2 regions of the Peribacillus sp. FSL E2-0218 genome follow, and region 2 is predicted to be linked to the other one. Evidence: riboswitches for the same ligand, from Rfam matches in the RefSeq annotation. Region 2 holds a riboswitch; the other holds the start of a gene.
The links. Region 2 has a riboswitch for glycine ahead of MHI53_RS03180 (amino acid permease). Riboswitches for the same ligand answer to the same signal wherever they lie in the genome.
Positions count from the first base shown of each region.

Region 1: it holds a riboswitch for glycine, as region 2 does, so the genes downstream of both, gcvT (glycine cleavage system aminomethyltransferase GcvT) here and MHI53_RS03180 (amino acid permease) in region 2, are expected to answer to the same signal.

Region 1 is NZ_CP150304.1:3,272,325-3,287,600, reverse strand. Features, by position in the region: gene comGD (competence type IV pilus minor pilin ComGD) at 1-237, shown strand, start outside; gene MHI53_RS15790 (hypothetical protein) at 224-562, shown strand; gene comGF (competence type IV pilus minor pilin ComGF) at 510-989, shown strand; gene comGG (competence type IV pilus minor pilin ComGG) at 982-1,368, shown strand; gene MHI53_RS15775 (YqzE family protein) at 1,472-1,657, shown strand; gene MHI53_RS15770 (YqhG family protein) at 2,445-3,242, opposite strand; gene MHI53_RS15765 (SNF2-related protein) at 3,220-4,908, opposite strand; glycine riboswitch at 5,240-5,327, shown strand; gene gcvT (glycine cleavage system aminomethyltransferase GcvT) at 5,537-6,643, shown strand; gene gcvPA (aminomethyl-transferring glycine dehydrogenase subunit GcvPA) at 6,661-8,007, shown strand; gene gcvPB (aminomethyl-transferring glycine dehydrogenase subunit GcvPB) at 8,000-9,457, shown strand; gene MHI53_RS15745 (rhodanese-like domain-containing protein) at 9,612-9,995, opposite strand; gene MHI53_RS15740 (biotin/lipoate A/B protein ligase family protein) at 10,211-11,047, shown strand; gene MHI53_RS15735 (vitamin B12-dependent ribonucleotide reductase) at 11,432-14,002, shown strand; gene splB (spore photoproduct lyase) at 14,326-15,276, shown strand, end outside.
Region 2 is NZ_CP150304.1:658,892-674,167, forward strand. Features, by position in the region: gene MHI53_RS03140 (NEW3 domain-containing protein) at 1-2,378, opposite strand, end outside; gene MHI53_RS03145 (ROK family transcriptional regulator) at 2,614-3,837, shown strand; gene MHI53_RS03150 (extracellular solute-binding protein) at 3,834-4,916, shown strand; gene MHI53_RS03155 (ABC transporter ATP-binding protein) at 4,931-6,043, shown strand; gene MHI53_RS03160 (iron ABC transporter permease) at 6,040-7,728, shown strand; gene argH (argininosuccinate lyase) at 7,744-9,228, shown strand; gene MHI53_RS03170 (sodium:solute symporter) at 9,457-10,932, opposite strand; gene MHI53_RS03175 (DUF3311 domain-containing protein) at 10,929-11,129, opposite strand; gene MHI53_RS03180 (amino acid permease) at 11,315-12,652, opposite strand; glycine riboswitch at 12,831-12,909, opposite strand; gene MHI53_RS03185 (amino acid permease) at 13,398-14,771, shown strand; gene MHI53_RS03190 (P-loop NTPase) at 15,220-15,276, shown strand, end outside.

The sequences.
Region 1 (15,276 bases), 2.6 Mb from region 2:
CATATCGATGATGTCAATAAGATATATACCGTTTCCTCATACAAAGAGGGTAAGATCCTGGAGCGAAGCATACCGGCGGATATCCACTTTTCAAGTGGCACTTTAGGGTTTAGCTTTTATTTTAATCAGAATGGAAATGTATCAAAAGCAGGAACATTGATGATTGAAACATCGAAGGGGAAGTACAAATTGGTTCTGAATATCGGCAAAGGGAGGTTCAGGATTGAGAAATTGTAAAGGGTATGTGTACCTTGAGCTGATGGCCGCCTTTTCTGTTTGTGCATTTTTGGCGCTCTCGATTTTACCGATCCTTGAGAATGTGATGACCGACCGCAAAAATATGATCATGAAGACGGAAGCCCACCATTTGTTGTATGAAAGGTTGACGGCGTTCATGGAAGGGGAGGTACAGGGCATGGAGCAGGAATTCATTATTCAAAAAAAATCCTACCGCATGATTTGGAAGGACGATGGAGATTCATCGGGAACTATTGAAGGATGTGTACGTTATGAAAATGCATCGGGAAAAGATGAGTCGATTTGTGATATTGCGGCAAAATGATGGCTTTACGATGATTGAAATGCTTTTTTCACTACTGATTTTGATGTTGATTTCTCTTTTTGTTGTGCAGCTTTTCTCCATCATCCAAACCCAGGTGGAGGCGGTTAATAAATTGCATCCTAAAGAGTGGGAGGTCTTCACCATGCAGATGCATCAGGAAATCCGGAGCTCCAAATCCCAGGTTGTAAGGGGGAGTGGATTATATTTAATGTCAGGTGATCAATTATCATCCATTGAACAATATGAAGATAAGGTTCGCAGGAGGGTCGATGGCAAGGGGCATGAAGTCATCCTGCAGAACATATCAAAATTTCAGGTGAAGAAGGATGGCAGCGTCATTGTCCTGGTTGTGACAGATAAGGCAGGGACTACTTTTAGCCGAAGCTTTCATCCATACTTTAAAGATGGGAACGAAGCGGATGAATAATCAAAAAGGAGTCGTTTTCCCGATGGTGCTGATTATAGCCAGTGTTTTCATCATGCTGATGATTTTAATGATCGATCAATTTATCATCGATAAAAGATTTTATAAAGAAGTGGAAGAATCGTTGGTGGCAGACCATCTTGTCCATCTAGCCGTTAAGGAAGTGACGGCAGGGTGGGAGGAGGATATGCCGGAAGTATTCCAAGGGGACATAACGTATCCAGATGGTGCGGTGCGGTATTCGTTGTTGAAGCATGACGGTCGATATGCATTTATCGAATTTTCCTCCACGACTAAAAATGATCGAGTGGGCAGGATCGTCATACAATATGATAAAGAGGCGGGGAGAGTGGTGGAATGGATCGAAAAACAGACTGGCTGACGCGTTCCGATTGGCGATCAACGAGATGCTGGCCGTGTTAAGAAAGGACGTCCAGGAATAAAAGTAGCAGCAATCGGGCATGCTTATCATAGGGTGATACCATATGTCTACTAACGCTTATATTAAATATCTGACGCAACAGTTTGTCGAATATTTTAATCTGACCAAAAAAGAACGAAGAGAAAAGCGCCGTCATAAAAAAGAGGATAAAAATCACGGGATGTCCCATTGGTTTGGCATTGTCCCTTTTGCGTTGACGATGTTTGTAAGGAAGAATATCAAAAAATGAAACAGATGTCCTTCATTGTACATGGACATCTCAAACTGTAGACAAACCCAAAAATGATAAGGGGTTTGTCTACAGTTATTTTGTTTGTATTGAAATTGAATTCATTCCACTCTGCATTTGAAATATAAGAGTGGATTCCAATTGCCCACAGGTAGAGATGTGTCCAATGACCATTCCGTTTCACTGTGGGCGCTCGCTTTCCGCGGGCGGTCCGTGAGCCTCCTCGTCTTTCAGCCTGCGGTGTCTCACGTGACACGCATTTCCCGCAGGAGTCTCGCACCCTCCGTTCCACTCCCATTTGTGTGCAAAATAAGCTGGAATTGCGATTGCGCACAGTTTTGATGATGTGTCCAATGATCGTTGTTTCACTGTGGGCGCTCGCTTTCCGCGGGCGGTCCGTGAGCCTCCTCGTCTTTCAGCCTGCGGTGTCTCACGTGACACGCATTTCCCGCAGGAGTCTCGCACCCTCCGTTCCACTCCCATTTGTGTGCAAAATAAGCTGGAATTGCGATTGCGCACAGTTTTGATGATGTGTCCAATGATCGTTGTTTCACTGCGAGTGCTCGCTTTCCGCGGGCGTTCCGTGAGCCTCCTCGTCTTTCAGCTGCGGTGTCTCACGTGACACGCATTTCCCGCAGGAGTCTCGCACCCTCCGTTCCACTCCCATTTGTGTGCAAAATAAGCTGGAATTGCGATTGCGATTGCGCACAGGTAGAGATTTGTCCAATGACCATTCCGTTTCACTGTGGGCACTTGCTTTCCGCGGACCGCATTTATCGCAGGAGGTCTATCCCAATGCGCGGTCTGAAAGGTAAAATAATCCCCCGTTAATGATCGATATTCGTATGTTGGGTTCATATTGGGCCTTGAGTGCCTCTTTTTCGGTAAAATAGCTATCACTTTTTTCGTCCATGTCCTTGTAAAAATGCTCCAACAGATTCAAGTCATCCTGCCAGCGTCTCATGGCTTCTTCCGCCCATGAATGGTCATCACCCTCGAAACTGGTCCTGATGTAAGTATCGAGTCTTGCCAATCCACTTTTAGGCATGATGAGCGGTGAAAGGGTAAAGGAGTAATCCGGGATCTTCGGGGTGACTTTGACTGGCTTGAGCCGGTTATGAAACCCTTCCATGATTTCTCCTGAAATGAGATTCAGGCCGATCGACATAAAGGTATCTTTTTTACGATCGCATTGATAAGATATTTTCACATTGAGTGTCAGCCAAGGAAATAACGGATGATTTCCGCCTTGAACCGGAGGGGTATCCTCAAAGAGTCTCGTATATCCGGCCAGCTTCTTCGTCGATTGGATAATCTGATGAAGGCGGGGGGAACCGAAATGAATCATTTCGCCCTTCAAATCCGCTGGGGCTAGAGCTGGGTCGGTTATGAAGGTGATTACTGCCGGGTTCGGGATCCCGCCTGTTTTTTCAAGATAGTGCCAATAGAAAGGGCGGTTCATTAATTCCTTATCCATGTCGATTGTCAGCTGAACGGTAAGGTGGGAGCCTCCATCGGCCAAAATTTCGCAATCATTGGCTTTAAAGTAAGTGTGTAAAAAATCATGAATTTCCTGTTGCTGCATGAACCTCACCTTCCTTCATGGCTTGTGCGAATTGAATTAACGACGAGAAATTATCCATCTTGATTTTCATTTCTCCCTCGGTTTTCGACTCGCCGACTACATCTATTAAATATTCCTCAATATTGCTGATGTCCAACTTGGTTAGGATATCATCCAATTCCCCAATCACCTTTTCAAACAAATTGATTTTTTCGTATAGTAATTTGAGGATATGCTCTTCGACCGTATTTTTCGTCGCAAAGTTATAAATCATGACATCTTCTTCCTGACCAAGCCGATGTATCCGCCCGATTCTTTGCTCAAGTCTCATCGGGTTCCAGGGCAGGTCGAAATTAATCAAGTGATGGCAAAACTGCAGGTTTATTCCTTCCCCTCCAGCTTCCGTAGCAATTAACACCTGTATGTTCTTTTGGAACAATTCCCGCATCCAGTCTTTCTTTCCTCGTTTGAAGCCGCCGCGAAATGGAACGGAAGAGATTCCGTTTTGCTGTAAATACCATTGTAAATAGAGCTGGGTGGCGCGGTATTCGGTGAAAATGATCACTTTATCATCGATTTTCTTGATCAGTTCCAGAGCCTTTTCGGCTTTAGAGTTCTGAACCGTTTCATTCACCTTTGTAAATAGTTCATCAAGCTTTGCCGTATAGTCGGGCGAAGGATCGTCATATTTAGCTTTCATATTTTTTAAAGTGTAATAGACTGCCTCCCTGCTTGAACAAGCTTCCCTTTGGAGGGTGAGAGCGGAAAAGGTGCTTCCCTTCGTTCCTTCTGTAATCGGCTTGAATTGTGAAACAGCATCATATAAGGCTTGTTCGGTGGGAGAAAACTCGATGGTGATGGTTTCCACATGCCTTTTTGTCCATTCGATCCCGGTATCGGCCCTCCGATTGCGAATCATGACCGTGTTTACGAGTTCCTTAAGATGTTCATCCTCGATAATGCCTCGGCCTTTTCCTTTATATTTTTCTGAAAAGAGTGAAGCATTCCCCAAATGCCCTGGTTTCAATAAGGAAACAAGGTGAAAGATTTCCTCGACTTTATTTTGGATGGGAGTTGCCGTCAGGAGCAGGCAAAATTTCTTTTTCAGATTTTGGACGAACTCGTAGTTCTTCGTTTTGTTGTTTTTTAGTTTATGGGCTTCGTCAATGATGATGAAGTCATATTCCTGATTGAAGATGATATCACGATGGGGAGCGCGTTTCGCCGTATCAATCGAAGATATGACGACATCGCAGGATTCCCAAACGTAGCTTTTCCTTTGGGCGACTGCCGGGATATGAAACTTCGTATTCAATTCAAATGCCCATTGTGAAACGAGGGAAGCGGGTACAAGGATCAATACTTTTTTGACAAGGCCTCGTATCATATATTCCTTTAAGATCAGCCCGGCTTCGATCGTTTTCCCGAGCCCCACCTCATCAGCTAATATGGCCTTCCCATTCATCTTTTCCACGACTTGTTTTGCTGCCTCCAATTGGTGGGGAAGCGGGGTTAGATGAGGCAGGTGCTTGGGTGCCTGTAATCCTTCAAAATCAGGGATGATGAGGTTTTCTTCCATTTGAACAGCCAGCTTATAAAGCTCCCAATTTCCCCATGGTCCGTCATTTTCAATTTTTTGCAGAAACTCGTCATTCCATTCTAAATTGGAGGATATATTGATTTTCATAGAAAAAACTCCCTCTTACATCATAATTTCCTTAATATAAGGTCAAAATCCGAACATTTCATATGTGAAATAAGAAAAATATTTATCTTCAAAAGATATTGCAGAGATAAGTTTCTTAGGGTAGGATATAAGTATATTTAGAAAATTCCAATTTTCCACGCTTGAAGTACTTTGATTTTGTGGTTCACGTTTCATTAGTATGGGCCATAGGCTCCCACTTTATCCAAGTTAACTGAAGATAAAAGAGGTGGCAGTGAAGTTATTCCATGAATGCCCAGGGATTACGAATGCCAGGGAGTGGTCCCTTGCATGGGTAAACCATTATATGCGGTTGAAGATAAGGGGAGAGACTACGGATGTAGCGCCGAAGGAGCAAACTTAGCAGTGAATCTCTCAGGCAAAAGAACTCTTATTGGACGCAACTCTGGAGAGCGCCGCCGATTGGACGGCCACCAAAGGGGAAAACCTATCATATAGGTAAACTTTCAGGTTTCAGGACAGAGAAAAAGCTCAAACGGGCTTTCTCTGTCCTTTTTTGTGCTTTTTCATATCAGGAATCACGAATGATTTTGAAGCTATTCGATCATGAAGCCTATTTAATCCAAAAATATCTGAGGGGGGTCATTTTTTGACCAATTTAAAAAGAACACCACTATTCGAGGTTTATCAGGAAAGCGGAGGCAAAACGATTGATTTTGGAGGCTGGGAACTGCCCGTCCAATTTTCGGGCATCAAGGATGAGCATGAAGCCGTTCGTGCAAAGGCGGGTTTATTCGATGTTTCGCATATGGGAGAGGTTGATGTAAAGGGTCCTGGAAGCCTTCCTTTTTTACAGAAGATGCTGACCAACGATGTATCGAAGCTGCAGCAGGGCGGGGCGCTATATACGGCAATGTGTTATGAAAACGGGGGGACGATTGATGACCTCATCGTTTATAAAATGGCGGAGGATGACTATTTGCTCGTGGTCAATGCAGCTAATACGGAAAAAGATTTTAACTGGCTGCAAGCAAATTGTCCGGAAGATGTCCAACTTACGAATGTATCAAGTGACTATACACAGCTAGCCCTTCAAGGACCGGCTGCAGAGAAGATATTGCAAAAACTGTCAGGTGACACGGATCTTAGTGAAATTGGCTTTTTCAAGTTCAAGGAAAACGTCATGATAAATGGGATCGCTACGATCGTTTCCCGTACCGGATATACAGGCGAAGATGGATTTGAGATATATAGCCGCAGTGAAAATGGTCCTTCCCTTTGGAAGGCGATTTTGGAAGCTGGGAAGGAAGAAGGAATTCAGCCGATTGGTTTGGGTGCCCGTGATACCCTGAGATTTGAAGCGAAACTGCCGTTATATGGACAGGAGCTATCAGCGGACATCACCCCGATAGAGGCGGGGATCGGTTTTGCGGTAAAAGTGGATAAGGAAACTGATTTTTTCGGGAAAGCTGTTCTTGCTGAACAAAAGGAAAAAGGGGCTCCTCGCAAGCTTGTTGGAATTGAAATGATTGACCGTGGCATTCCACGTCATGGTTATAAGGTATACAGCGGGGACCAAATCATTGGCGAGGTCACGACAGGCACCCAATCCCCTACATTGAAGAAAAATGTTGGGTTGGTACTTATCGACAAGGAATTTTCGGCGCTGGATGCAACTGTCGAAGTGGAGATCCGTTCGAAACGTTTGAAAGCCACTATCATACAAACACCTTTTTATAAAAAACCACGTAAATAGAGGGGAATGGTCATTAGATGAAACATCGTTATTTACCCATGACAGAACAAGATCAACAGGACATGCTGCAAGTGATAGGGGTACCCACGGTTGAAGAACTTTTCAAAGATATCCCTGAAAGTGTTCGCTTTCAAGGAGAATATGATATCAAACCAGCTAAATCGGAACCGGCCTTAATGAAGGAATTAGCGAGGCTTGCTTCCAGGAACGCGGATCTTAAAAGCTATGCTTCTTTCCTAGGAGCGGGTGTATATGACCATTATGCACCGGTCATCGTCGATCATGTTCTTTCCCGTTCGGAATTTTATACCGCGTATACACCTTACCAGCCAGAAATTTCACAAGGAGAGCTTCAAGCCATCTTTGAGTATCAAACAATGGTTTGTGAGTTGACGGGTATGGATGTGGCTAACTCCTCGATGTATGACGGGGGGACGGCGCTGGCTGAAGCTGCCATGCTTGCTTCTGGTCAGACACGCCGGAAGAAAATTCTCATTTCAGGAGCGGTACATCCTGAATCAAGAGAAGTGGTCAAGACATATGCGAAGGGGCAACGCGTGGAAGTGATCGAAGTACCTTATAAAGACGGCGTGACCGATGTGGCCGCTTTAAGGGAAATGGCCACTGAGGACATCGCTGGCGTGATCATCCAATATCCAAACTTCTTTGGTCGCATCGAGCCTTTGAAAGAAATGGAAGAAATCATCCATAATGCCAAGTCCATGTTTATCGTGTCCAGTAATCCTCTTGCATTGGGAGCTTTGGCATCGCCAGGCTCGCTTGGTGCGGATATCGTAACCGGAGATGCACAGCCCTTCGGAATCCCAGCAGCATTTGGCGGACCTCATTGTGGATATTTTGCCGTCACGAATAAACTGGTGCGAAAAGTGCCTGGCCGGCTCGTCGGTCAAACGGTTGACGAAGATGGCAAAAGAGGCTTCGTGCTGACGCTGCAAGCTCGCGAGCAGCATATACGCCGTGATAAGGCAACCTCCAACATATGCTCCAACCAAGCGTTGAATGCACTAGCGGCTTCCGTTGCGATGACCGCCCTTGGAAAAAAGGGTGTCAAGGAAATGGCTGTGCAAAATATTCAAAAGGCGCATTATGCGAAAAAAGCATTCATGCAAAAAGGAATAGAGATTGTGTTCGATGGTCCATCATTCAATGAATTCGTGATCAAACTTCCTGCTCCATTCTCGGAAGTCAATAAGAACCTATTCGAAAAAGGAATGATCGGCGGCTTCGATTTAGGCTCCGTTTATCCTGAACTGAATGGTCATATGCTTGTCGCCGTAACTGAACTTAGAACGAAAGAAGAAATCGATGCATTTGCGCAGGAATTGGGGGAGCAACATGAATAACCAAGATCAATCACTCATTTTTGAAATCAGTACACCCGGACGCATCGGATACAGCCTGCCGGAAATGGATGTGGAAGCTATTCCTCTTGAAGAAATTCTTCCAAACGGGTATATCCGTACAGAAGAAGCGGCGCTTCCCGAAGTGTCGGAGCTGGATATCATGCGTCACTATACAGCCCTCTCCAAGCGTAATCATGGCGTGGATTCGGGGTTTTACCCGCTAGGATCATGCACGATGAAATACAATCCGAAAATCAATGAAAATGTGGCACGTTATAACGGGTTTGCCCACATCCATCCATATCAAGACCCATCTACCGTCCAGGGAGCCCTGGAGCTGTTATTTGATTTGCAGGAGCATTTAACGGAAATCACAGGGATGGATCAAGTGACTTTGCAGCCTGCCGCAGGTGCCCACGGTGAATGGACCGGGTTGATGATGATCCGGGCCTTCCACGAGGCCAATGGCGATACAGCACGGACGAAGGTAATCGTCCCGGATTCGGCACATGGTACGAATCCGGCATCTGCCACGGTTGCCGGTCTTGAGACGATTACGGTGAAATCGGATGAAAATGGGCTAGTTGACCTTGAAGATTTAAAGAGAGTGGTAGGAGCGGATACGGCAGCCTTGATGCTGACGAATCCCAATACGCTTGGATTATTCGAGGAGAACATTTTGGAAATGGCACAGCTTGTTCATGATGCCGGCGGGAAGCTCTACTACGATGGCGCCAATCTGAATGCTGTGCTTTCCAAGGCTCGCCCTGGTGACATGGGCTTTGATGTAGTCCACTTGAATCTTCATAAAACCTTCACGGGCCCACATGGCGGCGGAGGCCCGGGTTCTGGCCCTGTCGGGGTGAAAGCGGATTTGATTCCCTTCTTGCCGAAGCCGCTTGTGGTCAAAAAGGATGAGCGGTTCACCTTGGATTATGATCGCCCGCAATCGATTGGAAGGGTGAAGCCATATTACGGGAATTTCGGAATAAACGTGAGGGCATATACGTACATTCGCTCCATGGGTCCCGATGGTCTGAAAGCCGTCACCGAAAATGCTGTCATCAATGCAAATTATATGATGCGAAGGCTGGAACCATATTTCGATTTGCCATATAATCGCCATTGCAAGCATGAATTCGTATTGAGCGGTCGCCGGCAAAAGCAATTGGGAGTAAGGACGCTCGACATAGCGAAAAGGCTGTTGGACTTCGGTTACCATCCCCCAACCATATACTTCCCGTTGAATGTGGAGGAAGGAATGATGATCGAACCGACTGAAACGGAGTCGAAGGAAACCCTCGATGCTTTCATTGATGCCATGATCCAGATTGCCAAGGAAGCGGAAGAAACTCCGGAAGTCGTTCAGGAAGCTCCGCACACTACCGTCATAAAGCGGCTGGATGAAACACTAGCTGCAAGAAAGCCAGTTCTGCGCCACCAGGCGTAGCCTTTAAGTCCTGTAAGCACAAGAAGAAATCCCAGCCAGCATGGCGGGGATTTTTTCTTGTTTATGTATCTTGCGAAGCATTCATCCTGTCCATGCGTGCACGTTCATTCGAATGAACCGCAAAGCGAGGCTGACCCACGCAAAAACTGGGGGCCTATTTCTTTGCTTTGATTTTACCGGTCCACATTTTGAAACCGCCTTTTAGGTGATAAAGTTCCCTATACCCTTTTTTGTATAGCATGGCCGCAGCTCTTCCGCTGATGATTTCGCTTTGGGCATACAAGTATACGGGCTTGTCCTGCCTAATCTCCACCAATCGGGTTTTCATTTGCGTCATTGGGATGTTCCGTGCTCCTAAGATATGACCATTATCAAATTCATTCGGTTCCCGCACGTCGATTAGCTGCACTTTTCTGTAGTTGGCGATAAATTCGTCCTGTGTCAATGTTTTAACGATTTTACGCTGGCGGTACCAATTAAAAAGTGAATACACAATAACCGCTCCTAAGATGATGAGCAGTGTATATAATATTTCCAAGCATAAAAACTCCCTTCTACCTTAACGATTACAGACAATCCTTATTATATAATTGCTTTACCCAATAATCAAAAAGAATTTTCAGCAATTTCGGCATCAATCTCAATGGCACTTCCTTTTTTAGAGGGATAAAGTCTGTTAAACTACTACATGTGAGTTTTTTATGGGGATGACGGACTTACCGAGATAAAGTCTATTTGAAATGAGGGGTAAGGATGATGAAAGAAAAATGGGGATTCATTGATTCAGGATATTGTTCACCAGCCTTTAATATGGCGTTGGACGAAGCACTGTTGAACTGGCAAAGCAAGGGGGAGATTCCTCCCATCATACGCTTTTACGGATGGGATCCGGCGACATTGTCGATTGGTTATTTCCAGAAGGCAAAAGCGGAAATCGATATTGAGGAAGTCAAACGGCAAGGTCTTGGATTTGTGCGCAGACCAACCGGGGGACGGGCGGTCCTGCATGAACATGAATTGACATATAGCGTAATCGTGCCGGAATCCTATCCAGGCATGCCGAGCACTGTCACCGAAGCATATCGGGTTATTTCAGAAGGCATATTAATGGGGTTTAGGAACCTGGGCTTGGATGCTTACTTTGCAGTGCCTCGAACCGATTTGGAGAAAGCGGCATTAAAGGCGCCGAAGTCCTCCGTCTGCTTCGATGCCCCAAGCTGGTATGAACTTGTCGTGGAGGGCAGGAAGGTTGCCGGCAGCGCCCAAACGAGGCAAAAGGGAGTCATCCTTCAGCACGGTGCAATATTACTTGAACTTGATGATGAAAAACTGTTTAGTGTATTTAAATTTTCCAATGACAGGGTTAAAGAAAGAATGCAAAAAAACCTGAAAAATAAAGCAGTGGCGATAAATGACATTGCTGGTAGGAAAATCGGCATACCGGAAGCGAAAGTTGCTTTCGAAAAAGGGTTTGCAGAAGGATTGTCCATTGATTTAGAGCCATACACGCTCTCTGAAAAGCAAATGCTGGAAGTGAAGGCCATCGCAGAAAGTAAATATGAAAGCGATGAATGGAATTTCATGAGATGAAAAAGGAATGATGGGCTTGGATAATAAAAAAGTTTTTTCAGATTTGTTTGACCAAATAGGCTTTTCCTTGATGGGATAAGACCTTAAAGGGATGGAAAAAAAGCAAGGCTCAAATTAATTGAAATCTGATGAAAAATTATTGTAAATCGACATTTTCCTCCCTTTTGCTAACTATATTAATTGATTCAACGTTTGACAAAATAAAAAGTTAACGAAAAAAACACAATATATAGTGGTTGGAATATTTAATGGTACACTATATGTTGATATTTGAGTTTCGCTATGATAAATTTATAGTACTTGTTTAAGCGAAACGGACATGTAAGGCTACATATAGATTTTTGCGTCAGCAAGGATTTTGAAACAGATAAAGGAGAGGGAATTATGTCGGTTGTAATAAAAGATGCTCTAAAGGTTGATCTAGAAAGGTTGAATAAGGATATTTCTTTATTTCCCCAGGTTCACCCCGTAACCGCTGATATGAAAATGACGCATAAGGGTGTATCCCGTCTAGTCATGCTTGACCGCTATTCTTTTAAGGATACTGAAAAAATCACGCTCTCGGCAGGCGATTTTGTGGTGCTGACAATTAAGGAAGATCCGAAATTCCCGGCAAGGGGTCTCGGCTACATCGTTGAAATAGATTGGGAAACGAAAAAAGCCAAGGTATTGGTAGACGATGAATTCCGCGGCGTATTGGATAATCCGGAAGAAGTGGAGACGGGGATCGTAAACCGCCCGCTGGATATCATTGAAAAGCCGTTAGAAATATTTTATGAGCAAATCGCGAAACGTAATGCAACGGGACTGGCTTCAGTTGAAACAACGGAAGAAAAAAGGACGGAATGGTTCAATAAATTTTATCAAGAATTGAAAAACCTTCATTTCGTGCCGGCAGGACGCGTATTATATGGTGCGGGATCCAATACGGACGTTACCTATTTCAACTGCTACGTCATGCCTTTCGTACCGGATTCGCGTGAAGGCATTTCCGAGCATCGGAAACAGGTGATGGAGATCATGAGCCGCGGAGGCGGAGTCGGAACGAACGGTTCGACACTTCGTCCAAGAAACACACTGGCAAAAGGGGTTAATGGAAAATCCTCTGGTTCGGTGTCATGGCTTGATGATATTGCGAAATTGACACATCTTGTTGAGCAGGGCGGCAGCAGACGCGGTGCGCAAATGATCATGCTTGCTGATTGGCACCCGGATATTGCGGAATTCATCATTTCTAAAATGCAAAATCCACGGATCCTTCGTTACCTGGTGGAAAACACGAAAGATGAAGCCATCAAGAAATATGCGACCGATAAGCTGAAGTTCACTGCGCATACCGAACAGGAAATGGCCATGTATCAAGGTATCATCAATTATAAAGAGATTCCTGGACTGGGCGGGTTTAACGAGAAAATCATTAAAGATGCAGAGGACAAACTCCGTACGGGCGGAACCTACAGCGTTCATAATCCTGATTTTCTTACGGGCGCCAACATTTCGATCTGTTTGACGAAGGAATTCATGGAAGCGGCAGAACGAGACGAAGAGTATGAATTACGCTTCCCTGACGTGGAAAGCTATAATTCCGAAGAAATGGCAGTTTATAATGAAGAATGGCATAAAGTCGGCGATGTTCGTGAATGGGAGAAAATGGGCCATAAAGTCCGTGTCTACCGTAAAATCCGCGCTAAAGAGCTTTGGAACTTGATTAACATTTGTGCGACATATTCTGCTGAACCAGGCATTTTCTTCATTGATAATGCCAATGAAATGACAAATGCGAAAGCTTATGGTCAACAGGTCGTTGCCACGAATCCATGTGGAGAACAGCCATTGGCCCCATATTCAGTATGTAACCTTGCGGCTGTCAATCTGGCTGAAATGGCTGATAAAGACAATAAAACCGTCGATTTCGAGAAGCTTAAAGTAACGGTGGAAGTCGGTGTGCGCATGCAGGACAATGTCATTGACGCCACTCCTTATTTCTTGGATGAAAACAAAAAACAAGCCCTTGGCGAGCGGCGGGTAGGCCTTGGTGTCATGGGTCTGCATGATCTGTTAATCTACTGTGAAACGGAATACGGCTCGGAGGAAGGAAATCTCCTCGTCGACAAGGTATTCGAAACGATTGCGACTACAGCTTACAGGGCTTCCGTGGAACTAGCGAAAGAAAAAGGCAGCTTCCCGTTCCTGGTCGGTACGACCGATGAAGAAACCGATGTGCTTAGAGCACGTTTCACTCAAACCGGATTCATGGAAAAAATGCCGGAAGATATCAGGGAAAGTGTTGCTGCACATGGCATCCGGAACTCTCATTTATTGACAGTGGCGCCTACAGGAAGCACAGGAACGATGGTCGGGGTATCAACGGGGCTAGAACCGTATTTCTCCTTCACCTATTTCCGCAGCGGGCGTCTCGGTAAATTCATTGAAGTGAAGGCCGATATCGTCCAGGAATACCTGGATCGCCATCCGGAAGCGGCCACGGAAGAGCTTCCAAAATGGTTCATTTCCGCGATGGAATTAGCACCTGAAGCTCATGCTGATGTTCAATGCATCATTCAACGCTGGATTGACAGCTCAATCAGTAAAACGGTCAATGCACCAAAGGGATATACGGTCGAGCAAGTTGAAAAAGTATATGAACGTCTATACAAAGGCGGAGCAAAAGGCGGTACCGTGTATGTAGATGGCAGCCGTGACAGTCAGGTCCTTACGCTTAAAGCGGAAGAAAACCAAATGGACGAGCAGCTTGAAATGGACGAATTGACAGATGTGGAAGTAAAGAAAAAAGTCGTATTGGTCGACACGATAAATGAACTGCGTTCGACGAATGTGACGATTGGATCGGAAGTTGGCAACACCTGTCCTGTCTGCCGTAAAGGCGAAGTTCAGGAAATGGGCGGCTGTAACACTTGCACCAATTGCGGCGCACAATTGAAATGCGGACTCTAAGCTAGCTGATAAGCCGTTAAGGTGCTCTTCAACCTTAACGGCTTTTTTTTCTCAGCATGTAACCTATCATGTGTTCAATTTTTATTTTTCTAATATGAAGAAGACCGAAGTATGTGATTTGGTCTTCTTTTTGCATTCCATGAACATTGCCTCAGCCCCTGAAGGGATATAGATGGCCATTTTCCTTTCCCTAGGCCACCTTCATTTTAATTTCCAACTAAAAACAATCATGAGGATAACAGAATAAAGAAAAGCTATCTGTATCAATTATATTGTTTTGTTCAAAGTAAGGACTGAACAGGACTACAAGAATGGAGAACGATATGAAACCATTTATCCCACAGTTAGTTTACATCGAACCTAAGGCTTTGGAATATCCGCTGGGCAGGGAATTGAAAAAGAAATTCGAGGATATGAATGTTGAAATCCGCGAGACAACCTCACACAACCAAATCAGGGACCTTCCAGGAGAAAATGATTTGCAGAAATACCGTGTAGCCAAATCGACGCTCGTGGTAGGGATCAGAAAAACATTGAAATTCGATACCTCCAAGCCTTCTGCTGAATATGCGATCCCGCTTGCCACTGGATGTATGGGACATTGCCATTATTGTTATTTGCAGACAACACTTGGATCAAAACCTTATATTAGGACTTATGTGAATCTTGATGAAATCTTCGAGGCAGCAGAAAAGTATATCGAAGAGAGAAAGCCTGAAATCACCCGGTTTGAGGCTGCCTGTACATCTGATATCGTCGGCATCGATCATTTGACGCATTCATTAAAACGGGCCATCGAATATTTTGGAAAGAGTGAATATGGGGTTCTCAGATTCGTAACCAAATTCCATCACGTCGATCACCTTTTGGATGCCGAGCATAACGGAAAAACAAGATTTCGGTTCAGCATCAATTCCCGTTATGTGATTAAAAATTTTGAACCCGGAACCTCCACCTTCGAGGAAAGAATGGAGGCAGCTCGTAAAGTGGCAGGCGCGGGATATCCGCTCGGATTCATCGTTGCCCCGATTTATCGTCATGAAGGGTGGGAGGAAGGCTATCATGAATTATTCGAACGATTAAGTGTGGCGTTGGAAGGCGTGGATATCCCTGACTTGACGTTTGAACTGATCCAGCATCGGTTTACAGGCCCGGCAAAAAAAGTTATCCAAAAAAACTACCCAAAAACGAAATTGGAACTGGATGAATCAAAGCGCAAGTATAAATGGGGGCGGTATGGTATCGGGAAATATGTTTATCAAAACGAAGAAGCC
Region 2 (15,276 bases):
CCGCCATCGAATGGCGCTTCATTTGGATCGGCCATGGAGATGAATGTTTCGAATGAGGGGTCCCATTTCATTGGGAAGTACAATCCTCTTTCCTGCACCCAGTTTTCCCAGTCAGCCGCTGTTATTTTGTTTGGATAGTTGAAAAGCGGTGATTCTGGTTTCAGTACGTTTACCGCTGCCTTTTCATCCGTCACTCTCCACCGAATGGAAGGATTTCCGAGAGTAAGTGGATAGGGAGCAGTCGTCATGGCATCCCAGCCATCGCCCGGTTTGTGGTATTGAACGACGAGATGACCGCCGTTTTCCACATATTGAAGCAAGCGTGCGTTATTGGCCTTTAAATCTTCCCTGGATAAATAGGCACGTATGCCTGTGACGATCGTATCGTATTGGCTCAAATCAGCTTCAGCCAAATCAGCAGGAGTCAACTTTGTAATGGCAAGCCCTGCATTGCTCAAATAATCTGCCACCTTATCAAATCCACTGTCGATGTAACCGACTTTTAACGATGCGGGCATTAAAAGCTCAAATGCAGCGGTGTCGATGGCTGCAGGATATTGGTAGTAAAACGTCCCGATATGATCATAGGAAATTTCCTGGATGGTCGATTTGAAGGTCTTACCGTGAACGGTGGCAGAGGCCTTGATCTGATAATCGCCATTTTGAATCGTTTTAGGCGGCGTGAGAGTGAATGTCACTTGCTTTTCTTCTAATTTTTCATTAAAGGATACAGTGGTTTTTTTAGGATGGACCTTCCAGTTCTTTGATATATTCAACGCCACTTTTGCAGATGCATTTCCTTGTGAATAATTTTTCAGAGATACGGTCACGGGGATTTCTTCCTTTACATCAGCTGTATTCACCACGATATCTTCTGGTGAAAGGGAAAGGGCGACGTCGGGAAGGACTGCAATCGTTCCATCCAATTCTTCCAGGATGGATGTTTTTGTGCTGCCATACTCATAAGTAATGTTGGCTGTAATGGTTGGTCCGTCATAAGCCTGGTAATAGGAGGCATCTTCGGGCACTTTAACTTGGTATGTGATCTTTGCCGCTTTATTCGGTGCAAGGCTGCCACTTTTGGATGTTGTTTTCGCCCTCCACCCTTTAGGCACGTTCACTGCAGCCGTCACTTTCTTTAATGTTTGCTTGCCATTATTTTTAAGTGTGATGGTCACCTTCGTTTTTTGTCCCCGAGTGAGGATCCTTGAATCTGCTGTAGCTTGAACATCCAATCCTGAAGAGACATAACTGACTGCTTGTAATTGCTCTTCTTTTAATGAAAGCTTATGGAGCAGGTCGTTCTTCAGCGCAGTGCTTAACTTGGCTTTTTTAACTTGTGCCCTTATGTTCCGCAGATGGGTGAGGGCTGTCTGGGATTTAGAAAAGACTCGTTTCTCATTTGGATAGGCTGCAATGACAGCATCCAATTTTCGTTGGATATCGGTCAATTCTTCCTTCAATCTTGAAGCCGATGGCGGGAGTTTTCCAGCCCATTCCGTGAAATTGTAAGGTACACCCGCAAAAAGGTCCTTATTTTTCTTGATATTGACGGCGCTTTGCTTCAAATCCAGATGGATTTGGCGGGGTTCTGCAGGAATATCGGAACCCATGCCTTGGCTTTTATGGAGGTATCGGGATTGTTCCCCAAGCTGTGGATAAGTCATGCCGTAGATGGGATCATATTTGCCTATTTCAATGGAAGTGGCGGCTTGATCTGCTGAGGAAACAGGTACATACAACTTTTTAACTTGCCATACCGATAGGCCCTGCTTCAATTGTTGCGGAAAAATGGCCGGATCTGCCGCGTCCTTAAAGGCACGCTCACTTAAAATGGTCATCGTACGGTGATGTCCATGCTGGGTATCATCGTTTTGGAAGGATGGCATCAAGATATCGGGCTGGTATGTTCGGATAAAGCGGATGAGCCGTTCATACGTAAGCTGCTCTCCCCATTTTTCCAATGTCTCCTCAGGCGTTTTCGAGAAGCCGAAATCATAGATCGGGTCGGACGTCGTTTCACTTAGATGATAGGCCTTCACTCCGGTAATTTTGGCGGCCTCTATCATTTCCCTCGAACGGATAATTCCAAGCGCATTGTCCAGTTCATCGCCAATTTCGTTTTGTCCGCCTTCACCCCTGTTTGCAATCAGGCTCGAAGTCTTCACGCCCAATCCTCTTGATAGGTAAGCGAGAAAGTCACTGCGTTCATCATCTGGGTGGGCACCGCTGTTTAGGAATGAAACGGTTGTCTCTAGCGGCTTAACAGCATTCCATAACGCGACATTGGTTTTCACCGGCTTTGCTGAAACCCCATCGAACCGCAATGGCACGAGCACCAACATAAGGGAAAGCAAAGCTATCCATGCTTTTTCCATTTTTTATTTCAACCCCTTTCGATTTTTAAAAAGCTGTAATGAAGCAAGAAAATGTAGGTTAGTACTCATTTCTAACGAACCTGAAAAAGAAGATATATAATGAATAACATTTATGGTTATATTTGTAAATGATTAGAAGTAACTATTATAATCGGGCGGTTTAAACGAAAGAAATTGCCGAAATGAATTAGTCATATTTACTAACTAACTAAGGTAAGGCCGTGATGTGATGAGTATGAAAAGAACACCTCGTCAACAAAGATATAACAATAAAAAAAGAATCATTCAATGCATCCGAGAATGTTCACCGATTTCAAGAGCAGAAATTGCCGGTAAGCTTCAACTTAGTAAGCCAACTGTTTCCATGGCGGTTGATGAGCTTATACAGGAGGAATGGATATATGAGAAGGGGATAGGCGAATCATCCTCCCAGGGAGGCAGGAGGCCCATTCAGCTCTTTTTCAATGAAAAGGCGGCATATATCATTGGCGCCGATATTGGCGGGACGAAGGTGAAAATCGTGTTATGTGATTTATCCGGCAACATCCTGGCTGAAATTGGCTTTTTAACAAGTACTTATCTACAAACGGGTCTACTTAAACAGATGGCGCATGAAACGGAACGATTGATTGCCAAGAACCAGATTGTCAGAGACAGGATTTTAGGGATGGGGGTTGGGATTCCTGGGATTACGCAAACGGCAAGTGGATTGGTAATCGAGGCACCGAGTTTAGGATGGGTGCAGTATCCGTTTATAGGGGAAGCGAAACGTTTTTTCGATTTTCCGATTCATATCGACAATGATGTGAATGCGGCGGCCCTCGGAGAACAGTGGCTCGGCAATGCACGTAATAAGCGGAATGTACTGTTCATTGCAGTTGGTACGGGGATTGGAAGCGGCATTATCTTGAATAATCAGTTATACAGGGGAGCTTCCAGCGCAGCTGGGGAAATCGGGTATATGGTAACGGACAAAGAGGATATGAAACGTGAGTTCAAGCCGGTTTTCCGAAGATACGGCTACTTGGAAAGCGTTGCAGGGGGGAAAGCGATTGGCGATCACTATACCGAGGCTGTACGAAACAATCCTCATCATTCCTTGTTCGGGCAGGCCCAGTCTTCACAGCTTTCAGGGGCAGATGCTTTTTCATCCGCAGCGAAAGGTGATGCGACAGCAATCGAAGTCATTCATCAAGCGCTCGAACATTTAGCTTGCGGCGTTGTCAATGCGGCCAGTTTGTTAAATCCCGAGGTGATCATTTTAGGAGGTGGCGTCTTGCATTCAGCTGCATATATTTTACCTAGAATACAGGAGATCATTGATCGCTATCTTCCAAGTTCAGTAGAAATCAAACCAGCCAGACTGGGAGAAAACGCAGGTGTATTAGGAGCGGTATCCCTATTTTTGAGGGAGCATGATAGTGTCTTGAATTTACGTGATGAGGGGGATCATATATGAAATACAGCAAAAGAGTGTATCTTTCCTTATGGGCCTTATCGACGGCCCTATTGATTTCCGGTTGTAACGGAGCAGATACGGAAACGAATGGCGAAGCTGGCGGTGCCAAGGGAGGATTGGAAGACAAAATTGTGGTGTACTCGCCGCATGGAAAGGATATTTTAGCAAAATATGAAAAGCAGTTCGAAGCTAAATATGGGATTGATGTCGAGTGGCTTGACATGGGGTCCCAGGAAATCCTCGACCGAGTTCGATCAGAGAAAAATAACCCGCAGGCAGACGTTTGGTGGGGAGCTCCTTCAACAAATTTCAATCAAGCTAAGGTTGATGGGCTGCTAGCTGCATATAAGCCAACCTATTCAAATAGCCTTGATGAAGGATTCCACGATCCGGAATGGTTTTGGACGGGAACGAGCCAGACACCCGAAGTGATCATGTATAACAGCAACGAGCTTTCAAAGGATGAAGTTCCGCAAGATTGGGATGAATTGCTCGATCCGAAGTGGAAAGACGAAATCATCATCCGCTATCCGTTAGCCTCAGGTACGATGAGGACCATCTTTTCTTCGATGATCTATCGTACGTATAAAGATGCGAAGGATCCAAAAGAAGGATATGACTGGTTAAAGAAACTCGACCAAAACACAAAGGAATATTCAGCAAATCCGGAATTGATGTATAACAAGATAGCCAAAGGAGAGGGCTCCCTTTCCGTATGGGCCATGCCGGATGTCGTCATGCTGAAAGAAAATAAAAAGTATCCGTTCGAGTTCGTCATTCCGGAAAGCGGGACGCCGGTACTGACCGAAGGAATTGCCATCGTGGAAGGTGCCAAGCATCCGAAAGCGGCCGAAGCGTTTTATGAGTTCGTCAATTCGAAGGAAGCGGCAAAAAATCTAGCCGAAGAATTTTATCGGATCCCGACAAGAAGTGATGTACCGGATTTACCAGAATGGATTACGAGCACAAAAATCAAAGCGATGGATATTGATTGGGATGTTTTCCAAGAAAAAGGTGATGAGTGGATGAAATATTGGGACGAAAACATTATAAGTGGGGATAAGGAAATTAAAGAATAAGGAAGTGTCGTTGGATGGCTTCAATAAAAATGGAAAATGTCCAAAAAGCCTTCGGAAAAACGATAGCTGTTGACCATTTAAACCTGGAAATCAACGAAGGAGAATTTTTTACCTTTCTTGGACCGAGCGGCTGCGGTAAAACGACGACGCTTCGGATGATTGCCGGCTTTTATTATCCTACGAAAGGCATCGTCCGCTTTAGCGACAAAGATATGACGCGCGTACCGCCGGAAAAAAGAAATACAGGCATGGTATTTCAAAACTATGCTCTCTTTCCCCATATGACTGTTTTTGAAAATGTGGCATTTGGCCTGCGTGTTAGAAAAATCCCATCGTCGGAGTTAAAGACGAGAGTGCTGGATGCTCTCCAAAAAGTCAGGCTTGAGAGCTACCCAAACCGCCAAGTGAGCCAGTTAAGCGGCGGTCAGCAGCAGCGGGTGGCCCTTGCGAGAGCACTGGTGATCGAACCGGAAATATTGCTGCTGGATGAACCATTAAGTAATTTGGACGCCAAGCTTCGTGATGAAATGAGGGGGGAGATATTAAGGCTTCAGCGAGATTATAAAATCACCACCATTTATGTCACGCATGATCAAGCTGAAGCATTATCGATGAGTGATCGGATTGCTGTGTTCAATTATGGTGTATGTCATCAGGTCGGTACGCCGGCAGAAATTTATAATCAGCCGGCCAATGATTTTGTGGCTGGTTTTATAGGTGAAAGTAACCTTTTACCCGTTCAAGTCAAAAGTGTGCAGCAAGAGAATGTAGTGGTCACGCTTAAAAACGTTGATCATCCGATTACGATTGATGTTCCCAATCACGCTGGAGAGGGAGAGCCCATTTTGCGGACGGATAAGGACCTTGCCGTTTCGATTCGTCCCGAAGCCATCCGGATTTTGGATGTGGCAGAAGAAGGAGTGAATAGCTTTAAAGGGAAAATCGATTCCGTCCAATTTTTTGGTTCTGTGGTTACTATCACCGTAGCTGTTCAAAACGTGTTCCTGAGAGTGGATGTCTTGAATACTCATGAATTTAGACACTTTTATCAAGGGAAGGAAGTGCATGTTCAACTACCACAGAAACGGCTTCGGCTCATTCCGATTATAAGCGGTGATGCTCCATGATTAAAAATCGCGATACGAGATTGACAGTTTGGCTGCTTATCCCAGTTGTATTGGTGCTCGCGGCATATGTTCTTTATCCTTCATTAAGGACTTTCATCGAAAGCCTGCAAAAAGATGGGGCAGCATCGCTCGGTAATTACCAAGACTTCTTCGTACAGGAATCGAAGACGAACCTGGAGGCGCTTTGGAATTCCGTTTATATCTCCGGTTTGAGTGTAGTGGTCAGTGCGATGATAGGCATTCCGCTCGCATTCATTTTTAATCGGTATGACTTTCCAGGCAGAAGCTTCTTTTCATCTGCAGCGATATTGCCGATCGTTTTGCCATCATTGGTCGGGGTCATGGCCTTCCTGTTTTTATATGGAGAATCGGGATTGATTCCGAATATCATCAAGGATCTGTTCGGCCTCGAGCAAGTGCCTTTCAAAATCGGCGGGCTCTCGGGAATCTTGATCGTCCATGCCTATACAATGTATGTCTATTTTTATATGACTGTCTCCGCTGCAATCCATAAAATCGATCCGTCATTGGAAGAAGCCGCTCATAACCTTGGAGCTGGTAAATTCAAGGTATTTTGGCAAGTGACCTTTCCACTGTTGACGCCCGCCATCGTTGCCGCTTCTTTGCTTGTTTTCATGATTTCAATGGCCTCCTTCAGTGCCCCGTTTTTATTGGCTGGCGGGTACCGGGTTCTGAGCCTGCAAATCTATTTTTCGAAGCTTAATGGTGATATGGAGATGGCTGCAACTCAATCTGTCATTCTGACCATCGTTTCAATTTCCTTCCTATTGTTCATGCGATGGTATCAGAATAGGAAGGACTACCGCATCGCCTCGAAAGGGATTGGGGCACATAGAAGTGAAGTGAAAAACCCGCTTATGAAGTGGGCGCTGGTTATAACGGGCATCATCGGCGTGATCATCCTGCTTTTGCCCCACTTCACGATTTTATTGCTTTCACTTGTACCGGATGGAACCTGGACATTTCAAACGTATCCATCCGTATTCAATATCGAAAATTACCGCCTATTATTCGAAGATCCCAATATCTTCAAACCGCTCCAAAATAGTTTGCTGATGGCCGTTATTGCCACACTGGCAAATCTAGTATTCGGTGTGATCACTTCCTATGTCCTTGTTAAACGGAAATTCGTCGGGAAAAGCATTATGGATATTTTGGTCATGATTCCCTGGGCCTTGCCGGCAACGGTCATCGGGATGAACCTGATATTCGCCTTTAATGAACCGAGCGTGTTTTCTTTTGGTCAAATATTGGTGGGGAGCTTCTGGATATTGCCGCTTGCCTATTTCATCCGGCATATCCCACTTGTTGTGCGTTCGACGAACGCCGTTTTGGAGCAGCTGGATGACTCGATCGAGGAAGCGGCCAGGAACCTGGGAGCGAAGTGGTTTTATACCTTCAGAAAGGTCATTTTGCCGATCATCATGCCTGGAGTGTTGGCAGGGACATTATTGGCATTCATCGAGTCAGTCGGGGAATTTCCAACGTCGGTGCTGCTGTATACGATTTCCAATCGGCCGATATCCATTGAAATCATGAATCAGCTGCGGATGTTCAATATGGGGCAGGCCGCTGCCTATGGGATGGTACAGATCACGCTTATTGTTATCGTGCTTTTCATTTCGAACAAGTTTTTTGGAATCAAAGCGGAAAAAGCTTTATAAATCGGAGGTTCAAAGATGGGTAAGCTTGATGAATTTATCAAAAATGAAGGCAGTGCTTTTCCTGGAAAAACATATGCGGAAGAGCTTCTGATGCCTGTTTTTAATGATCAAAGAGATTACTTATTTCATGCCATGTTCGATATTCATCGGGCACATGTCATCATGCTTGCAGAGCAAAAGATCATTATGGAAAGTGAAGCGACCATCATGTTGGAGGGCATTCGGAAAGTGGCTCAAACAGAACTCGGCGTGCTGAACTATCAACCGCAATTCGAAGACTTATTTTTCATGATGGAGGCAAAAATCGGAGAGGAAATCGGCCATGAGCTGGCGGGTAAAATCCATATCGGCCGCAGTCGCAATGATATGGGGGTCGCGATGTACAGGCTCGTATTAAGAGGCCGCCTTCTCCAACTGATTGGTCATGTGGATCAATTGCGAGAAGTATTCCTCGTGCAGGCAGAGAAGCATGTAGAAACTTATATAACCGGCTACACGCATACTCAGCCTGCCCAACCGACAACATTAGGCCACTACTTTCTGGCCATTCATGATGTTCTTCAAAGAGATTCAGGCAGGCTATGGGCAGCATACGAAACGGTGAATCAGTCTCCCCTTGGTGCCGCTGCATTGACCACGACCGGCTTTCCGATCAGCCGGGATCGGACTGCCGAACTGCTTGGCTTCGATTCGATTATTGAAAATTCCTATGACTCGATCGCCGGTGCCGATTATTTGGTGGAAACCGCGACGGCGATCATGACGTGCATGGTTGATGCCGGAAGATGGATTCAGGATTTCCTGCAGCATGTGACAAGGGAATTTGGTACATTTCATGTGGCAGATCCCTATGTCCAAGTAAGCAGCATCATGCCGCAAAAAAGGAATCCTGTCTCCATTGAACATTCCCGGTCGATTGCAAGCAGTGCGTATGGGGATGCCCTAGCTGCCATGAATATGATCCACAATACGCCATTTGGGGATATCGTCGATACGGAAGATGATTTACAGCCGCATTTATACCGGGCTTTTTCGAATGCGGGCCGTGTCATGAAGCTTATGTATGCCGTCATCGCCACTTTGAAAGTAAATGAAGGACATACGAAGGGAATGGCGGCAAAATCCAGTATAACCGTTACTGAATTGGCGGATACGCTCTCAAGGGAGCACAAGATATCCTTCAGAAAAGCCCACTCGATAGCCAGTCATATCGCAAAACGTTCGTTAAGCGAAGGAAAAGAGCTATATGACTGGGACACCAAGGACATTAACAAGATGATAAATGAATTCGTTTCAGTTCATATAGCAGAAGACAAATGGAAAAAAATCATCTCTCCCGAATACTTTGTCGAGATAAGGAGCATCCAGGGCGGACCGAGCCCAAAAGAAGTATCGAGGATGGTAGTGGATAGAAAACAAAAACTAGAAGGAGAGATGCAGCAATATAACGAAAAAATCAACGCTTTAAATGACCGAAGGAAGGCCTTGATCGATTATTGAAGTTATCAAGCAAGATGTGGGGTAAGGGTAATGATCAAGGACTGTCTGCGCTTCGGGGTATATTGTTTAGGCCGTTCCAATCCACTCAGTTTTAACATTTTGATAGAAGCCTTTTGGTCAGCCGTGGGCATCCAGTTCAACTTAGCCTTTATAAGGAACGTTTATAGTACAGTCTAAGGCCCAGTCTTTGTGACTGAGCCTTTCGTGTCATATTTGCTAGTAGTTGCTTCAAATCTTGTTAATATTAGGTTCTGCCTGCATGGACCTCTTACTGAAAGCAAGGCTTACTAGGAACATCACCAGGAAATTGACCGCCAAGGCAATGATTCCGACATTCAAATCTTTCGCCGCTTGCGGCAAGGATGGAAACAAGGTTCCAATTGTCGAATGACTGACCGTAATGCAGGTGACGATGGCCAACCCACTGATGATGCCGGCAATTGCACCATATTTATTGATGGGATTATTCTTTTTCAAACTAAAGAGAAGGGACGGGAAGAGCTGTGTAATGAAACTGTATCCCATGAGAATCAGTGCTGACATCGTATCGCCTCCGTTCAAGGTAAAGTAGACGGCGATAAGGGCTATGGCGGGCACAAGGAATTTTGCCAATCTTACAATGTGCCTATCGGATGCCGCCGGGGCAATTTCCTTATAGACGTTTTTCGCGAGCAGCGTAGCGACACTCATCAATAGCATCGATCCCGGAACCAATGCGGTCAGCAACCCCGCTCCGCCGATTATGCCGATGAACCATGGATCGAAGGTCTCGATCGAAAGGCGGAGCAAGGAGAGGTCGGCATCTGCACCAACGAGCCCGGGCACTTTCAATATGGCTGTGAACCCCACGAAAAACACGAATAGTAACATGAGTGTATAAATGGGGCTGATGATGGCATTCTTTCGAAAGATCTTCCCGCTGCGCGCTGAATATACCGCACTGAAAACTTGCGGCCACATATAGAAACCGAACACGAGCAAGGTTACCGTGGAGATGAACCATGATACGCTAAGCCCTTCGTCAGGAAGCTTCAGAAAACCGGGCTTGGCTGCATTGACTGCTTCGAACATCGGTTGAAAACCGCCAAAGTAATGAATGGGCAAATAAATGCCCAAGAAGCCTATGATGGCAATCATCAAGGTATCTTTAATGACGGCAGTCCAGACAGATCCGTGTATGCCGGATATCATGACATAAATGGTTAGGCTGATGGCTCCCATCCAAACCGCCGCAGACATGGAAATGCCACCATAAGATGCTTCGGATACAATGATCCCCAAACCCTTCAGCTGCACGACGATCACTGGAATCATCGAAACCACACCGACAATCGCCGCCAGTATGCCGAGGACGGGACTTTGATATTTGCTAACAAAAAAGTCGGATTGGGACATCAGTTTATTTTCTTTGGCATATTTCCATATTTCAGGAAGGAGCCAATAGGATAATACGTAAGACAATGTGATGTATATGAGAACATATAAGGCGGGGGCACCTTTGCCGTAGGCCCAGCCGCTGCCGCCAAGAAAGGAGAAGGTCGTATAGATTTCCCCAGCCATCAATAAAAAGACGAAGATCGCCCCGAACCCGCGTCCGCCGACCGTCCATTGCTCGAGGTTCATGTCTTTTCCTTTGGAGGAGCGAATGCCTAGAAATATGGCTAAAAGTAAAAATGCTAAAATAATGAAAAGGGAGCTCTTCATTCCTGGTCACCTTCGCGATTCCTTGGATCCAGCTTATACATGATGCCCAAGATCACCGATGTAAGGACAACCCACATCGACATCCAGAACATATTGAAGGGCAGTCCCCATACATATGGCTCTATTCTATTCACAAAAGGCAGGAATCCTAGTATGCCTATAAAAGGTACTAGTGTAAGGATATAGATCATCTTCATTAAACAAACCCCTCCGTTTTATATAAAGTGAAGCGTCTGCCATCTTTTTTAGGCAATCGGCCGATGATATATAGCTTACACTATTTTGATATAAAATTTAATGTGGACGCTTATATATTTATGTGGCACTGTCAAGGGACGATTGAACCTTGAGCTCCAATGAGTCCAAGGCTTCATCCTTTTCGTTATCGTTTTTTATATTTGTAAAGCATCGCCAAGACGATGAACCAGATCGGCGTCATCAACAGTGAGAGTCGTGTAGCCTCAGCGAATAGCATGACGAGCAGGATGAACGCGAATAAACCTAGGATCAGGTAATTGATGAAGGGTGTCAAGGGTGCCCTGAAAGTCGATTTGGCTCTTAAGTCAGGCCGTGTTTTCGTATATATGATATGGGAGATCAAGATGATGCTCCATACCCAAATGAAACAGATGGCACTGATCGTGGTCACGACGGTAAAGGCCTGTTCCGGTATCAGTTTGCTTAACAAAGCCCCCAATGAGACAACGATCGTCGATGTGAATAAGGCATTGCTTGGAACAGCCTGTTTATTTAAATGGGCCAGTTTGGCAGAGGCTTCGCCATTCCTGCTTAACGTATAGAGAATGCGGCTCGTTGAAAATAATCCGCTGTTGCATGCGGAGGCGGCAGATGTCAACACAACGAAATTGATGATTCCAGCAGCGACAGGAATGCCGATTAACGCAAAAACTTCAACAAATGGGCTGCTCGTTGCATCCAGTTGCGTCCAAGGGTTCACAACCAGGATGACGAATAGGGCTCCTACATAGAACAATAAAATCCGGACAGGGATTTTATTGATGGCAGACGGAATGTTTTTCCTGGGGTTCGCCGTTTCCGCTGCAGATACCCCAACCAATTCGACACCGACAAAGGAGAAGACGACCAATTGTAAAGACAAAAGGAAACCGGAAATGCCATTGGGGAACATGCCCCCATGGCTCCATAAATTCGTTACGGAAACCGTACCCGTGCTTGTCTTGAAGCCGATGATCAACAAAATGATTCCTGCGATGATCATGGCGATGATCGTGATCACCTTAATGATGGCAAACCAAAATTCCAATTCGCCAAATAGCTTGACGGTCAATAGGTTCAATCCTAACAAAATGACAAGGCATAGGAGAGCCGGAATCCATTGAGGGATATCGAACCAGTATTGCATATAGACACCGACGGCAATGATATCGGCCATTGCGGTCATGATCCAACAAAACCAATAGGTCCATCCGGTCACGAATCCAGCCCAAGGGCCGACATATTCGGTAGCGAATTCGGTGAATGATGTATAACCTGCGTTGGATAAGAGCAGCTCACCTAAAGCCCTCATGACAAAAAACAAGGCTATACCTATGATTAGATACGAAAAGATGATGGATGGACCTGCCAATTGAATGGCTTTTCCAGATCCCAAAAATAAACCGGTTCCGATCGTTCCTCCTATTGCGATTAATTGAACATGACGATTTTGTAAATCTCTTTTTAACTCCTGTTTAGCCATTCCGTAAGCCCCCATCTTTTCATAGTAGTAGTGGAAAATTATTTCAAGCCGGCACGGTATTGGAGAGAGGGACGTGAAATTTCGCCTTGTTTTTTACATTCCTTCACAAAAGTGAACATTAAAAAAAGAGATTGGAAAATACCAATCTCTTAAAAGGTCAGAATAACAATTTATCATTCGTTACTCTTCTGTCCTTTTGCCTGAGATTGTGAATCCTTCGGCGCTGCATCTTGTACAGTCTCTCCAGAAGCTGCTCCTGCTATAGTGTCATCCATAGCATTCATCGCTTGCTTGTATGCGGTTGTCAGCAAATGTTTGTCGGTGAAGGGGGTGCCTTCACGATAAACCATTCATTATGCTTATAAAATAATATTCGAATTCTAACATTTATTACCCCCTCGGTCAACAAATTATTTTTCGTATCGGCAGGAGCTTGAGTGCAGTTTTAAGATCATGATTTATAACCGGACATTGAAACGAGCTCCAAGAAAACCTGCCACTTTTGGATAATCACTATCATGAAATATCGACTAACATTTTTTTAAAATGATAGTTTTAGGGTGGGGAAATTGAAAAGATATTTTTGCCAGCTGTTTTCTTCAAAAATACATTTGTATTTTTACTGAATATTTACTATTATAAGATAAGAAAATGAAATTGAAGTGTTATACAATATTTAAACGAAATGAGATCAATAGAGTGTCAGTTAGTGTGAGCATAGAAAAAGCACCTGGAGGAATCAATCATGTCAAACAAGGAATTGAAGAGAGGGCTGGAGGCACGTCACATTCAAATGATAGCCTTGGGCGGAACCATCGGGGTCGGGTTATTCATGGGATCGGCGAGCACGATCAAATGGACTGGACCCTCCGTAATGCTTGCTTATGCCATCGCAGGTATTTTTATTTTTTTCATCATGCGTTCCATGGGGGAAATGCTTTATATGGAGCCGACTACAGGTTCTTTCGCAACCTTTGCGAGCAGCTATATTCATCCATTGGCAGGTTATATGACTGCTTGGAGCAACTGGTTTCAATGGGTAATCGTCGGGATGTCCGAGATCATTGCCGTTGGCTTGTATATGCAGTACTGGTTCCCTGAGTTCCCTGCTTGGATTCCAGGTGTTGTTGCCATGATCATTTTGGGGGCTGCCAACCTCATATCCGTAAAATCTTTCGGTGAATTCGAATTTTGGTTCGCACTCATAAAAATCATTACGATTGTACTGATGATCATTGCTGGTATCGGCCTCATTTTCTTCGGAATCGGAAATGGAGGGGATGCCATTGGGTTATCAAATCTATGGTCAAACGGCGGCTTCTTCACTGGAGGCTGGAAAGGGTTTTTCTTTGCGCTTTCCCTAGTCGTAGCTTCCTACCAAGGAGTTGAGCTCATCGGCATCACGGCCGGTGAAGCAAAAGATCCTACGAAGACGGTTACAAAAGCAATTCAGTCAATCATATGGCGCATTTTAATTTTTTATATCGGCGCCATTTTCGTCATCGTAACGGTCTTTCCTTGGAATCAACTGGATGAGATAGGCAGTCCATTCGTTTCAACCTTTGCAAAGATAGGTATCACGGCAGCGGCAGGAATCATTAACTTTGTCGTGATCACGGCAGCGATGTCTGGCTGCAACAGCGGGATTTTCAGTGCAGGGAGAATGCTTTACACGCTAGCCCAAAACGGACAAGCACCAAAAATCTTTGCAAAAGTATCGAAAAGTGGCGTACCGGCCTATTGTACGATTGCCGTCCTATTAGGTTTGGGCATCGGCGTTATCCTGAACTACCTTGCACCGCCTCAAGTATTCCTTTATGTGTACAGTGCAAGTGTTTTACCTGGGATGATCCCATGGTTTGTCCTGCTCATCAGTGAGCTGAAATTCAGAAAGGTAAATGCCGCTGAAATGGAGAAACATCCCTTCAAAATGCCATTGGCCCCTTTCAGCAACTATGCGACGATCGCCTTTTTACTGATGGTTCTTGTCGGTATGTGGATCAATCCGAGCACCCGGATTTCCCTGCTTGTCGGGATCATTTTCCTCGCCTTGGTCGCAGCAAGCTATTACTTGCTGAAAATGGATAAACGAACGCCTTTACAGGATGACGATATTTAGGATAAGTCAATAAAAGCCCACTCTTCTAAAAGGGAGTGGGCTTGTTTGATGTCTGCCTGAAGCATGGGTTTGTAATTCAGGTGTAATCACCAAAGGAATGGAATTAAGAAAATCCAGATAATAATGTACATAATTTGTTATTGAGCTTATAGATCGAAAGTATTATAATGAAATTACAAATTCATTGATATTGGGTAACCGCAAGTTGCCTTTATATCCTGATTTTTATATTTATTTTACGTGATGAGATGGATAACTGGTAGGTAAAGCTGCTTAGTCATTAGCCCGTCATAAAATAGGCTGTGTATGAACTTGTACACAATTTATTTTATGATGGGCTTTTTTGTTTCCCTCCTTTCTTAATTGATATTCATATGTTTGAATCTTTTTCCAAAAATCGTTTGGCCATAATGATAATGACGCTAATATTAAAAATGGAGTGATAGGAATGCTGACGCACGAAGAAGTTATGAAAGCACTGAAACACGTCGAAGATCCCGAATTG